DNA from 2 places in the Oceanobacillus sp. FSL W8-0428 genome. Region 2 is predicted to be linked to the other one. Evidence: riboswitches for the same ligand, from Rfam matches in the RefSeq annotation. Region 2 holds a riboswitch; the other holds the start of a gene.

Region 1 (6,014 bases), 3.9 Mb from region 2:
AGCCAGTAATTCCTGTGTTTGACGGTAAAGCTCTAATCGTTCATCAGGGTCGCCTTCCTGACGGGCCTGGTCTAATAAATCATCGAGCTCGGGATCAACTGTAAAAGTTCTATTTCCTGATTCACCCAGATTATCTGAATGGAATAAAGGATATAAGCCGTTATCAGCATCTCCGGTAACGGTTGTCCAGCCAAAGACAAACATATCATGCTCGCCGTTAGCAGTCTGTTCAAGCATAGAGCCCCATTCCACAGTTCTTACTTCTGCATTAATACCAATTTCCTTCAGCTGTGCCTGGATATTTGTTGCTGTATCAATGCGCTGACGATCATCATTTGTCCAAATTGTTGTGGAGAATCCATCCTCCAGACCTGCTTCAGCAAGTAATTCTTTCGCTTCTTCTATATTATATTCTTGGTCTTTTACGTCCTCACTGTAACCAAACACACTTGGTGCAATTGGAGTATGTGCAGGGATTCCAACATCATCATAAATACCGGAAAGAATTTCTTCTTTATCAATTGCTTTAGCTATTGCCTGGCGGACACGTACATCATCAAATGGTTCCTTCTCCATGTTAAATCCTAAATAGGATAGTGCCAGACTGTCCTGAGCCTGAACGGATAGATGATCAGAACCCTCAATTTGAGCCACATCAGACGGGCTTAAGGAGTTCGCAACCTGAGAGTCACCGGTCTGTAACTCTGCAATACGAGTTAAATCTTCAGTAACTACTTTGAAGGTTACCGAATCAAGCAATGCCGGCTCGCCCCAGTAATCTTCATTATTTACTAAACGGACGTATTGACCAGGCTGCCATTCATCGTATTTGAAAGGGCCAGTGCCCTGTGGATTTGCACTGATAACATTTCCAGCATCTTCTCCATCTTCCATAGCTGCGTAGTCTTCTTCAATCTGATCTTTTGAAATCATCACTCCACCTGGATGAGCAAGGTGAGCCGGTAATGCAGCAAAAGGATATTCTGTTTTAAAATGAACAGTATAATCATCGACTACTTCGACTTCAGAAATCATATTGTACATAATTGCGCGTGGAGATCCTACATCCGGATCAAGCGTACGGTCAATATTTGCTTTTACAACGTCTGCATTAAAATCAGAGCCGTCATGGAATTTAACATCCTGACGCAGCTTGAATTCCCACGTAGTATCGTCAATTTGCTCCCATTCCTCTGCAAGCAAAGGCTGAACCTCCATATTCTCATCCTGGGTAACAAGTGTTTCAAAAATATTTCGTTGTACGTCACTGGACGGGGTATCATTGGAAGCAGCCGGATCAAGTGATACAGCATCTGCTGGAGTGGTAATCGTTAAATCACCGCCTGGCGTACCTCCTTCTGAATCATTGCTCCCAGATTCATTCGTATTACTATCTGGCTCACTGGCACAAGCAGCCAAAACGAGGCTCAACAGAGCTATAAATACGAGCACATATATTTTTTTCTGTATTCTCATAAGATGTTTCTCCTTTTCCATGTTGTACTTTAAAGCCTGATTATATTGTAATAATCAGGCTTCAGCTTACTTAAATTATTTGATTTTACCAGCCTGGAACGACAGAGCCGTCGAAGTTTTCTTCAATAAATTCTTTTACTTCATCTGTGTGGTAAAGATCAATAAATTGCTGAACTACTTCATCATCCTTATTTTCTGTGCGGGTTGCAATTAAGTTAACAAAGGTAGAGTCCTGCTCAATAAAGATAGAATCATCTTTAGGGGAAAGGTCAGCTTCAATTGCAAAATTGGAATTAATTGCCGCTGCATCTACTTCACCAAGCTGCCTTGGTATTTGCGCAGAATCTAACTCAAGCAGCTCAAGATTTTTTGGATTTTCAACAACATCATTTACTGTTGCGTTAACACCTAAACCTTCTTCTAATTTGATAAGTCCAGCTTGTTCAAATAATAATAAAGCACGTCCGCTGTTGGTAGGGTCTCCAGGAAGACCTAATGTTGCACCGTCTGGAATATCTTCAAGCGAATCAACAGATTCAGAATAAACCCCCATCGGGAAAGTTACAGTATCTGCTACTTTAACAATATCTAAGCCCCTTTCTTCAACCATACTGTCCATAAAAGGTTCTGTTTGGAAGCTGCTGATGTCAATATCACCTTCGTCTAAAGAAACATTCGGCATGACATAATCGCTAAACACAACCGTTTTAATCTCTAAATCATCTTCAGCTGCAATTTCAGCTATTTTTTCAACAATTTCTTCATGCGGCCCGGCTGTTACACCGACTGTCAGTACACCATCCTCAAGTAAGTCTGATTCACTGCCGCTTTCGTCATCTCCGCCGCAGGCAGCAAGGAAAACGAGTAATAAAGCTGTAATACTAAGTAAATATTTCTTCATAATAGATCTTCCTACTTTCATTTTTATTTTGAATAGTCTTCAAGTTGTAAGAATGCACTAATAACTTTATCTGCATTGATTTCTTTCTTCATCAAATGAATAGATTCCTCTTCACGGGTAACCTTCTCCGCAATAGCTTCCAACAGCTCCTGATCATCTGTCTGTATGGAGAAGTCTGCCAAGCTTGTTGGAAAGCCCCATGCTTCATAATAATTCAAGAGCTTATGAAGCTCTTCAATATCCTGTTCTATGACAAGCTGAGCTAAAATACCGTAGGATACGATTTCCCCATGAAGGGAATCAGCGATTTGCGGTGCTGCTGTTAAACCATTATGAATAGAATGTGCACCGGCAATACGTCCAGCTTTCCCGCCAAAGCCTCCAACCATACCACCTGTTGCAATAATGGCTTCAATAACGCGAATGAGTGCATCTGTCACCTGATTATTTTCACAAGCTTTAATTGCTGCTTCACTGTCAGCAAGCAAAATATCTTTGCAGGAACGGGCTGCGAACTGAGAAATTTGCAGCCAGACTGGAAGTGTACCAGCAGGATAGAAGGCTTCCACTAAAGAACGGGCTTCATAGAATTTTGCCAACGTATCGCCAATCCCTGCTTTTAAATATTTTACAGGAGCTTCTGCGATAATTGCCGGTTCTACTATGACCAATGTATTGGTCTCAGGAAATTCTGTATAATGAGAATGCGCTCCGTCTTCCTGATAAAAGACACTTAACGGGGTCCATGCTGCACAAGTTGCTGCAATGGTTGGGATTAAGATGCTTTTTATTTGTGCATTTATAGCGGATGCTTTCGCTATGTCTAAAGCTGTTCCGCCGCCAATACCAATGACAGCATCAACCTGTTGTTCCTGATAAATCTTTGCAAGTCTGCTGGTTCGTTCGACAGTACAATGCCCATCTGCAAAATGTATATCTTTCTCTTTTATGTTATCTGTAATTACAGCTGGAAGATATGGTTTTGCCTTTTCCCAGGCAGTTCTGCCGGTAACGACTGCAATTCGTTCCACATGCAGATCATTCAAGTTTTCTGCAAGGTGTTTCAGAGCACCTTCACCAATTTGATAATGGCCTGGTGAGCCCTTTACAGTAGCTATTTGCATGATAAGATGTCCCCTTTTAAAATAACTTTAAATAGAATTCAAAAAGTACGGAGAAATTCACCGTATTATATTTATTGGACTTTTTGAACAACCTCTTTAAATGTTACATAAAAAACCTCTCTATTTGCTCTAGAGAGGTTGAAAAAGTTTATTTACTAAACGTCCTCTCTTATTTTCCAAAGCGCATAATGCGCTTTGCAGGATTTAGCACCTTTTTTAGAACGAATTCTAGAAAGGTTGCCGGGCTTCGTCGGGCCAGTCCCTCCGCCACTCTCAATAAGAGTTCTTATGTAACTGTTGTTATATCTTAATATGAAATATATGAAAAGTCAATGGCTTTAGAAAGAGTGCTAAATATAGATATATAAGCAGAAATAATAAGTTACATCTTTAATATCTATTATTTTCTTCTATTTTGAAAATGTCCCACAATTTCAGAGATTCCTATACATGTCAGAATGACGCCAAAGGTTTGAAATAGTATAAGCGTGCTTTTGAAAGGGTTAAAAACAAGAACAGCTCCTCCAACCATGAGGAGAATACAAAAAATAGTCCAGCCAGTACTTTTTATATTCAAGGCTACAATCAGTTGCATTAGTCCATTGATGATAATCGCTAAACCTAATAAAAACGGTAAAATCGAGAAAAGTGTTGGTGCAAAGTAAATGAAGACAGCAGCCAATACAATTAAAAGAATGCCGCCTGCTAAACCTATATCATAAGTGCCGGTCTGTTGTTTTAATTTGTAGCTTTGATATATTTTAATAACACCTAGTAAAGTTAGATACCCTGCAATCAAATAACCCACAAAATGCAAGAATCCATTTGGATTAATAAAAATAGCTGCACCGATGAATATAAATATAACTGCACGGAGTATCGCATGACGTTGAAAGTTTTCTTTGAAGTCTTTAATCATTTAGTTTGGCCTCCCTTATGTCTTTTTTTTTATTCTAATGTAAAAATCATGTTTTTACTATATAAATAGATTTAATATTTACATTTAAACAAAAAAACGTATGTAACCTAAACTGGATTAGTGTTGCTGTTCATAATGAATTTTCTGGCAATGGTAGTGATTTTCGGTACTTTTGAGTGAGAGACTTTGAAAGTTTTCTTTCAAGAAGGATAATTCAATTTTTATAATATAAAATATATAAGAAAGCCCAGACACTGATTTTGCAGCGGCTAGGCTCTCTTATAACTAGATTATATTTTTGTTTATTCATTATCCTCTAACACGATATCTTTCTTTTTTCTCTTCAAATAATACGCACTCATCAGAGCGGCAATTGGAATAACCAGGGCGATTCCGACACCGGAAATAAAGATTGTCAGCAATTCATCATTAAACACTTTCGCATTCATAATATCGCCTACCGAGTAATCCAAATCCTTAAACCAGATTAACAGCCCCATATAGCCTCCGAAAAAGGCAAAGAACAATGTATTTGTACTTGTCCCTAAAATATCTCTGCCGATCCGGATGCCGGCTAAAAATAAATCTTTTCTGGAAATCTCCGGATTCTGCTCATAAATTTCACGCATGGGAGAGGTGATGGAAATTGCTGTATCCACAATTGCTCCAATGGTGCTCATCAGAATAACTGCTGTAGCAATTTGAACAAAATTAAGACCGATATGAACATTGAACGTGGTTATTTCGCCAGACTCTTCTTCTCCGAGTCCGTAAATCATTGATTGTTCGGTCAGAATAATAATGAAAAAGATTAAGATAACCGTCGTTGCAATCGTCGCTAAAAAAGCAAGCATTGTTTTATTATTTACCTGATTAATGAAGAAGAGGCTGACCGCGCTGATAAAGCCGACCGCGATAAGCGCAATAATAATCGGGTTTCCGGACGGGTCATTCATGACGAAAACAGCCATCAGAACAATGAGAAAGTTAATAAAGAGTGCGATAAAGGACCGAACACCCTTCATTCCGCCAACCCAAGCCATTAGTGCAAATAATACGATTGCCAGTAATACGAGTACATTCATAATTTCGCCTGCTTTCTGCGGATGAAGAAAATAGATATATACACAGCAATAGGAATAGTCAGGACAATACCAATTCCGCCAACTAAAGCACGTGCTAATTCAAGAGAAAGGTTCATGGATACAGTAAAACCGAATGGAGCTGCATTTTTAAAATAAATTAACAGCATTGGAATCGATCCGCTGACATAGGCAAAAAATAGAATATTTGTCATTGTACCCATAATATCCTTGCCTATTTCATATCCGGCTTTTTTTAATGTTTCTAGGCTAATATGATTATTTTTCTCATACATTTCAAACATGGAAGCAGACAAGGTAATAGCAACATCCATGACGGCTCCTAATGAGCCAATCAAAAGTCCTGCCATAAAGATAGTTTGCGGATTCCGGGTTAGAAATGCCATCTCTTCATAGCGTAAGCCCTGTTCAGCAGTAAACTGTAGTGCTACATAAGCAATAACCAGAGATACACCTGTACCAATCAGTGTCGTGAGAATAGCTGTATAGGT
Region 2 (6,014 bases):
CTGCAGGCAAAGTTTATGGATTCGATATTCAAGAGCAGGCTATTCAAAAAACGCAAGAAAAGCTTCAAGAAAATAACTGTCATAATGTATCTTTAATTCAAGACAGCCATGAAAAGATTCCTGAATATATTAAAGAAAACATTTTCGGCGGAGCTATTTTCAACCTTGGTTATTTACCAAAAAGTGATAAATCTATTATTACAAAGCCCCATTCTACTCTTGCAGCTATAGAAGCTATATTGGAAAAGCTAAAAACAAAAGGTCTGATTATCTTAGTTATATATTACGGACACGCCGGCGGATTGGAAGAAAAAGAAGCTGTTCTTTCTTACACTTCGCAATTAAATCAAAAAGAGTATCAAGTACTCCAATACAAATTTATTAATCAACAAAATCAGGCTCCATTTTTAATCGCTATCGAAAAAAAGAAACGCTCCTGAATCAGGCGTTTCTTTTGATTATTAAGCAATCCCTAAAAATAATAATCGGAAGAATAAATTTAAGAAATGTCCGGTTGTCATGATAATAAATATAATAAGTGCAATCATGAGAACGCGGCTCCGCAGTGTTTTATATTTCTTCGGATAGGGAATCCAAATATAAGCCGATACAATCATCAGTGGAACTGAATACAAGTACCCGAATACGTAAACCCATTGTTGCAGTGCAGAAATATCGAATAGTTCAGAGTTCTGCAGACTGTTTAACTCCGTAATATACCCAATTGCAAAAATGATCGTTAACAAAATAATATAACTGTACGTTGTTACGCGCAGCCATTTTTGTTCATCACTAATCAGTATATAAACACCAATAAAAAATAAAATTCCTATGACAATTTGAATTAACATGAAAGTACAACCCCATTTTTTACCGATAAATCAGTTTTCTTCCTGACAGGCCAAAAATTCATTTTCAAAGAAATACTTTTACTTTAAAAGTTCACCTGTTTGAATAATATTTTAATCATTGATAGATTAGACCGATTTATACAATTACTTGTCCCAGTAATAACTGAAACAACTGCCGGTTTCCCCATCTCCAAGATTACGAATGGAATAAACCAAGATAGCATTTATCTATTTATTTATCACTATCGTTATGTAACCAGCTTATTTATTCTACCATAAAAATATTCGTATCTGTAGAGGTTATACAGAAATAAATATACATTCAAACTTATTATTCATAAGAAATAAGCGGTTTAGAATATATGCCTATAACTTAAAAAATCGTTTTAAAATGGTGTAAATATAAATGATTACCCTTTCCATAAACAGCTGAAAATCATCTGTTTTTCAGACTTCTTTCCAGAAAATATTTCCTCTGATATACTTTAATCATTATAAATTAGTTGGAGGAATACAGATGATTGAATCTTATAAAGGAATCTCTCCATCTATTGATCCTGCTGCATTCATTGCAAAAAATGCTGTGATTAATGGTGATGTAACAATTGAAGAAGAAGCAAGTATTTGGTTTCATACTGTTATCCGGGGAGATGTCGCCCCTACAAAAATTGGTAAACGGACAAATATACAGGATCTTTCTATGCTGCATCAAAGTCCAAATATGCCGTTAATACTTGAACATGATGTAACAGTAGGTCATCAGGTGACCTTGCATTCAGCAACTATACGCCATCATGCACTTATCGGTATGGGTTCCATTATTTTGGATGGTGCAGAAATTGGAGAGCATGCATTTGTCGGTGCCGGGAGTCTGGTGCCTCCAGGGAAGAAAATACCTCCTAGAACCTTAGCAATGGGCAGGCCTGCTAAGGTAGTCCGTGAATTAACGGATAAGGATTATGAAGAAATGGAACGTATCCGCAAATCCTACGTGGAAAAAGGACAGTATTATTTAAGAGAAACATCAATGGGGATGGATAAATAGCATCACTACCATCTTGATTGCATGTAAAAAATGTCAGGCATCCTCAGATACCTGACATTTTTTTATTTAGCAGTTAAAGCTTTTAATTCTTCCACTTTATCTGTTTTTTCCCACGGGAATGTAATATCTGTGCGGCCAAAATGACCATAAGCAGCGGTATTTTTAAAGATTGGTCTTCTCAAATCCAGCATACGGATAATACCTGCCGGACGCAGATCGAATAGCTCGCGCACTGCTTCCACTAATTTTTCTTCACTGACGAGCCCTGTGCCAAATGTATTAATCGAAATAGAGACCGGCTGTGCTACACCAATAGCATAGGCTAATTGAACTTCACAGGAATCAGCCAGACCTGCAGCAACGATATTTTTAGCAACATAGCGTGCAGCATAAGCAGCAGAACGGTCCACTTTCGTTGCATCTTTCCCGCTAAAGGCTCCACCGCCATGTCTTGCATAGCCTCCATATGTGTCAACAATGATTTTTCTTCCTGTTAAGCCGACATCCCCTTGTGGTCCGCCTAATACAAAACGGCCAGTCGGATTAATGAAGTATTTTGTCTTATCATCCAGTAATTCACTTGGTACAACAGCTTCTACAACATGTTTAATAATATCCGCTTCTATTTGTTCATTTGTTATATCTGGATGATGCTGTGTAGAAACAACAATAGTATCTACACGTAACGGCTGATCATTTTCATCATACTCCACCGTTACCTGAGTCTTTCCATCAGGACGCAGGTAATCCACAATTTTCTCTTTACGGACATCTGCTAATCTTCTGGATAAACGATGAGCCAAAGAGATTGGCAGAGGCATAAGCTCTTCTGTTTCATTGCAGGCAAACCCAAACATCAAGCCCTGGTCTCCAGCTCCTATTGCTTCAATTTCCTCTTCAATTTCCTGTCCCCGCCTTGCTTCTAACGCTATATCCACACCTCCAGCAATATCAGGAGACTGCTCATCAATAGCAGTTAACACTGCACAAGTTTCAGAATCAAAACCATATTTTGCTCGGGTGTATCCAATATTCTTTACTGTTTCACGTACAATTGCAGGAATATCTACATACGTACTTGTAGAAATCTCTCCGGCAACTAAAACAATTCCAGTTGTAACAGTTGTTTCACACGCTACTCTCGCATTTGGATCCTTCGAAAGAATCTCATCCAGAATAGCATCAGAAATTTGGTCAGACATCTTATCCGGATGCCCTTCAGTAACTGACTCAGAAGTAAATAAACGACGATTTGCAGCCATAAGGCTAACTCCCCTTTTCCTTGTATGTTACGGAACTCTGTTTCAATGTAAATCTATCATTCCACCCAATGTGGTTTCATTTTTTATGCAAACTTTTAATATATTTAAAAAGTCTCCTAAAAACAAAAAAACCTCTCCTTCAAAATACATGAGGAAAGGGAAACATATTGGCCTTTCGCTCTTATTGTTCAAGGAATGATCCTTGCATCAGGTTAGCACCTTTCACATTATGTGAGGTTGCTGGGCTTCATCGGGTCTGTCCCTCCACCATCTCTGAATAAGAGTATCCGTTCAATAATTAGATTAACGAAACAAGCCTCTCCTGTCAACCCAATTACCCTATGTAGCATAAAAAATATTTTTTCATAAAGTAGTATGGACTATTATATTTAATGTGTTATACTAATAAACATATTTTAAGGATAAAATGAATTCTACACCATTAAAAGGAGTGAATAATTGTCTTATGAAAATATTGCGGAGAAGTATTCTGGAGGAGTTCACTTCAACAAATATTTACAGCAACTATTCTGTAGGCCAACTTATTGAAAAAATTATCAATCGTGATGAAGCGAAATTGACAGCTACTGGTGCTATCCGTGCTACCACTGGAAAATATACAGGACGTTCTCCAGAAGATAAATTTATTGTAAAAGATGCCTTATCAGCAGATAAAGTAGACTGGGGAAATGTCAATCAGCCAATTGATGAGGATACCTTCAATCAGCTGCTTGACAAAGTGATTGCATATTTAGATAACAAAGAAGAAATTTTTCATCTCCAGGCCTATGCCGGTGCAGATGAAAAGTATAAACTGCCTATTCAAGTTATTAATGAATATGCTTGGCACAATTTATTTGCAAGACAATTATTTATTCCTATTGAAAAAGAGATGGAGCAATTGCACGAAGCTGATTTTACAGTAATCTCTGCTCCCGGTTTCAAAGCCAATCCTGAAGCAGACGGTACAAATTCAGAAGCATTTGTTTTAATTTCTTTTGAACAGCGCATTGTACTTATTGGAGGAACAGAATATGCAGGAGAGATAAAAAAATCAATCTTCTCTGTAGTTAATTTCCTTCTGCCTGAGCAAGATGTCCTGTCCATGCATTGCTCCTCCAATGTAGGAGAAGAAGGCGATGTAGCTTTATTTTTCGGATTATCCGGAACTGGAAAAACTACACTCTCAGCAGATGTTGACAGACGATTAATCGGAGATGACGAACATGGCTGGAGTGAAGATGGCGTATTCAATATTGAAGGTGGCTGCTATGCAAAATGCATTAATTTATCGGCAGAAAAAGAGCCGCAAATTTTTGATGCTATCCGCTATGGATCTGTTTTAGAAAATGTAGTATTAGATGAAGATACGCGGGTCCCTGACTATGATGATACTTCTTTAACCGAAAACACACGTGCTGCTTATCCATTAGAAAATATTGATAATAGCCTAGAGCCTAGTGTCGCTGGACACCCAAATACCATTATATTCTTGACAGCGGATGCATCAGGAACCTTACCGCCAATCAGTAAACTGACAAAAGAACAGGCAATGTATCATTTCCTGAGTGGATACACCAGTAAGCTGGCTGGAACAGAACGTGGTGTGACAAAGCCTGTTGCAACATTCTCAGCATGCTTTGGTTCTCCATTTTTACCGTTAAATCCGTCAGTATATGCAGAAATGCTTGGAGAAAAAATTGATAAATTTAATGCCAATGTATTTCTTATTAACACAGGCTGGACTGGTGGTGCTTACGGGGTTGGAAACAGAATGAAGCTCTCCTATACCCGGGCAATGGTCCATTCAGCTTTAATTGGTGAACTGAATAACGTGGAAACAACAATAGATGAAATTTTTGGATTAGCCATTCCAAAATCGATTCCAGGTGTTCCAGATGAAGTTCTTGTTCCTAAAAATGCTTGGGAGGATAAAGAAAGCTATGAAACAGAAGCAAAGGTACTGGCTGGCAAATTCCATATGAATTTCGAGAAATTCACAGAAGTAAGTGAAAACATAAGAAAAGCTGGACCACTTTATAAATTAGTATAATCATCTCCTCTATAAAAGGGTAAACTCATTATCTTGAGTTTACCCTTTTTCACTTTTCCTCTCCCTGTAATTATCCGCAGCCTATTTATCCTAATTTATAGGCGTTCACACAATCATCCCGCCAATCATATATTTATAGAAGATGTTCAAGATCAGTTTTTGAGAAAGGAAGATGAAAGTGAGAAAACTTTCCTGTTTCATTTTATTAATAAGCTCTCTTCTTCTAATTAGTGCTTGTAATCAAAATAAAGTGACTAAAATAGACCTTGCGGAAGTAACTCGTTCTATTTTTTATGCACCGCAATATGTCGCTTTAGAAAAAGGCTTTTTTGAAGAAGAGAGGCTGGAGGTGGATTTACAAACAACTTGGGGTGGAGATACAACGATGACAGCACTTTTGTCTGACAGTGCTGATATTGCTCTTGTTGGTTCCGAAACATCTATCTATGTCTATGCTCAGGATTCCAGAGACTATGCTGTGAACTTCGCCCAGTTAACCCAAACGGACGGCACATTTTTAGTAGCCAAAGAAGCAGATGAAGACTTTAATTGGGAGGATTTACGGGACAGCAATTTTCTCGGACAGCGTGTTGGCGGGATGCCGCAAATGGTTGGAGAATATGTCTTGAAGCAGCATGATATTAATCCCCATGAAGATTTAGATTTAGTTCAAAATATTGACTTCGCTAATATTCCAGGTGCTTTTGCCAGTGGTGATTATGAATACGTTCAATTATTTGAACCTACAGCAAGTATTTTTGAAGCAAATGGTCAAGGACACATTATTGCTTCCTTCGGCGAAG

Evidence for each region. Region 2 has a riboswitch for S-adenosylmethionine ahead of metK (methionine adenosyltransferase). Riboswitches for the same ligand answer to the same signal wherever they lie in the genome.
Region 1: it holds a riboswitch for S-adenosylmethionine, as region 2 does, so the genes downstream of both, MKY30_RS03715 (iron-containing alcohol dehydrogenase family protein) here and metK (methionine adenosyltransferase) in region 2, are expected to answer to the same signal.

What each region holds. Positions count from the first base shown of each region.
Region 1 is NZ_JBBORB010000001.1:847,845-853,858, reverse strand. Features, by position in the region: gene MKY30_RS03725 (glutathione ABC transporter substrate-binding protein) at 1-1,476, opposite strand, end outside; gene MKY30_RS03720 (MetQ/NlpA family ABC transporter substrate-binding protein) at 1,562-2,377, opposite strand; gene MKY30_RS03715 (iron-containing alcohol dehydrogenase family protein) at 2,401-3,501, opposite strand; SAM riboswitch class I at 3,668-3,784, opposite strand; gene MKY30_RS03710 (HdeD family acid-resistance protein) at 3,902-4,420, opposite strand; gene MKY30_RS03705 (YibE/F family protein) at 4,723-5,505, opposite strand; gene MKY30_RS03700 (YibE/F family protein) at 5,502-6,014, opposite strand, start outside.
Region 2 is NZ_JBBORB010000001.1:4,736,968-4,742,981, forward strand. Features, by position in the region: gene MKY30_RS22785 (class I SAM-dependent methyltransferase) at 1-440, shown strand, start outside; gene MKY30_RS22790 (hypothetical protein) at 462-851, opposite strand; gene MKY30_RS22795 (gamma carbonic anhydrase) at 1,369-1,896, shown strand; gene metK (methionine adenosyltransferase) at 1,959-3,158, opposite strand; SAM riboswitch class I at 3,337-3,442, opposite strand; gene pckA (phosphoenolpyruvate carboxykinase (ATP)) at 3,625-5,211, shown strand; gene MKY30_RS22810 (ABC transporter substrate-binding protein) at 5,384-6,014, shown strand, end outside.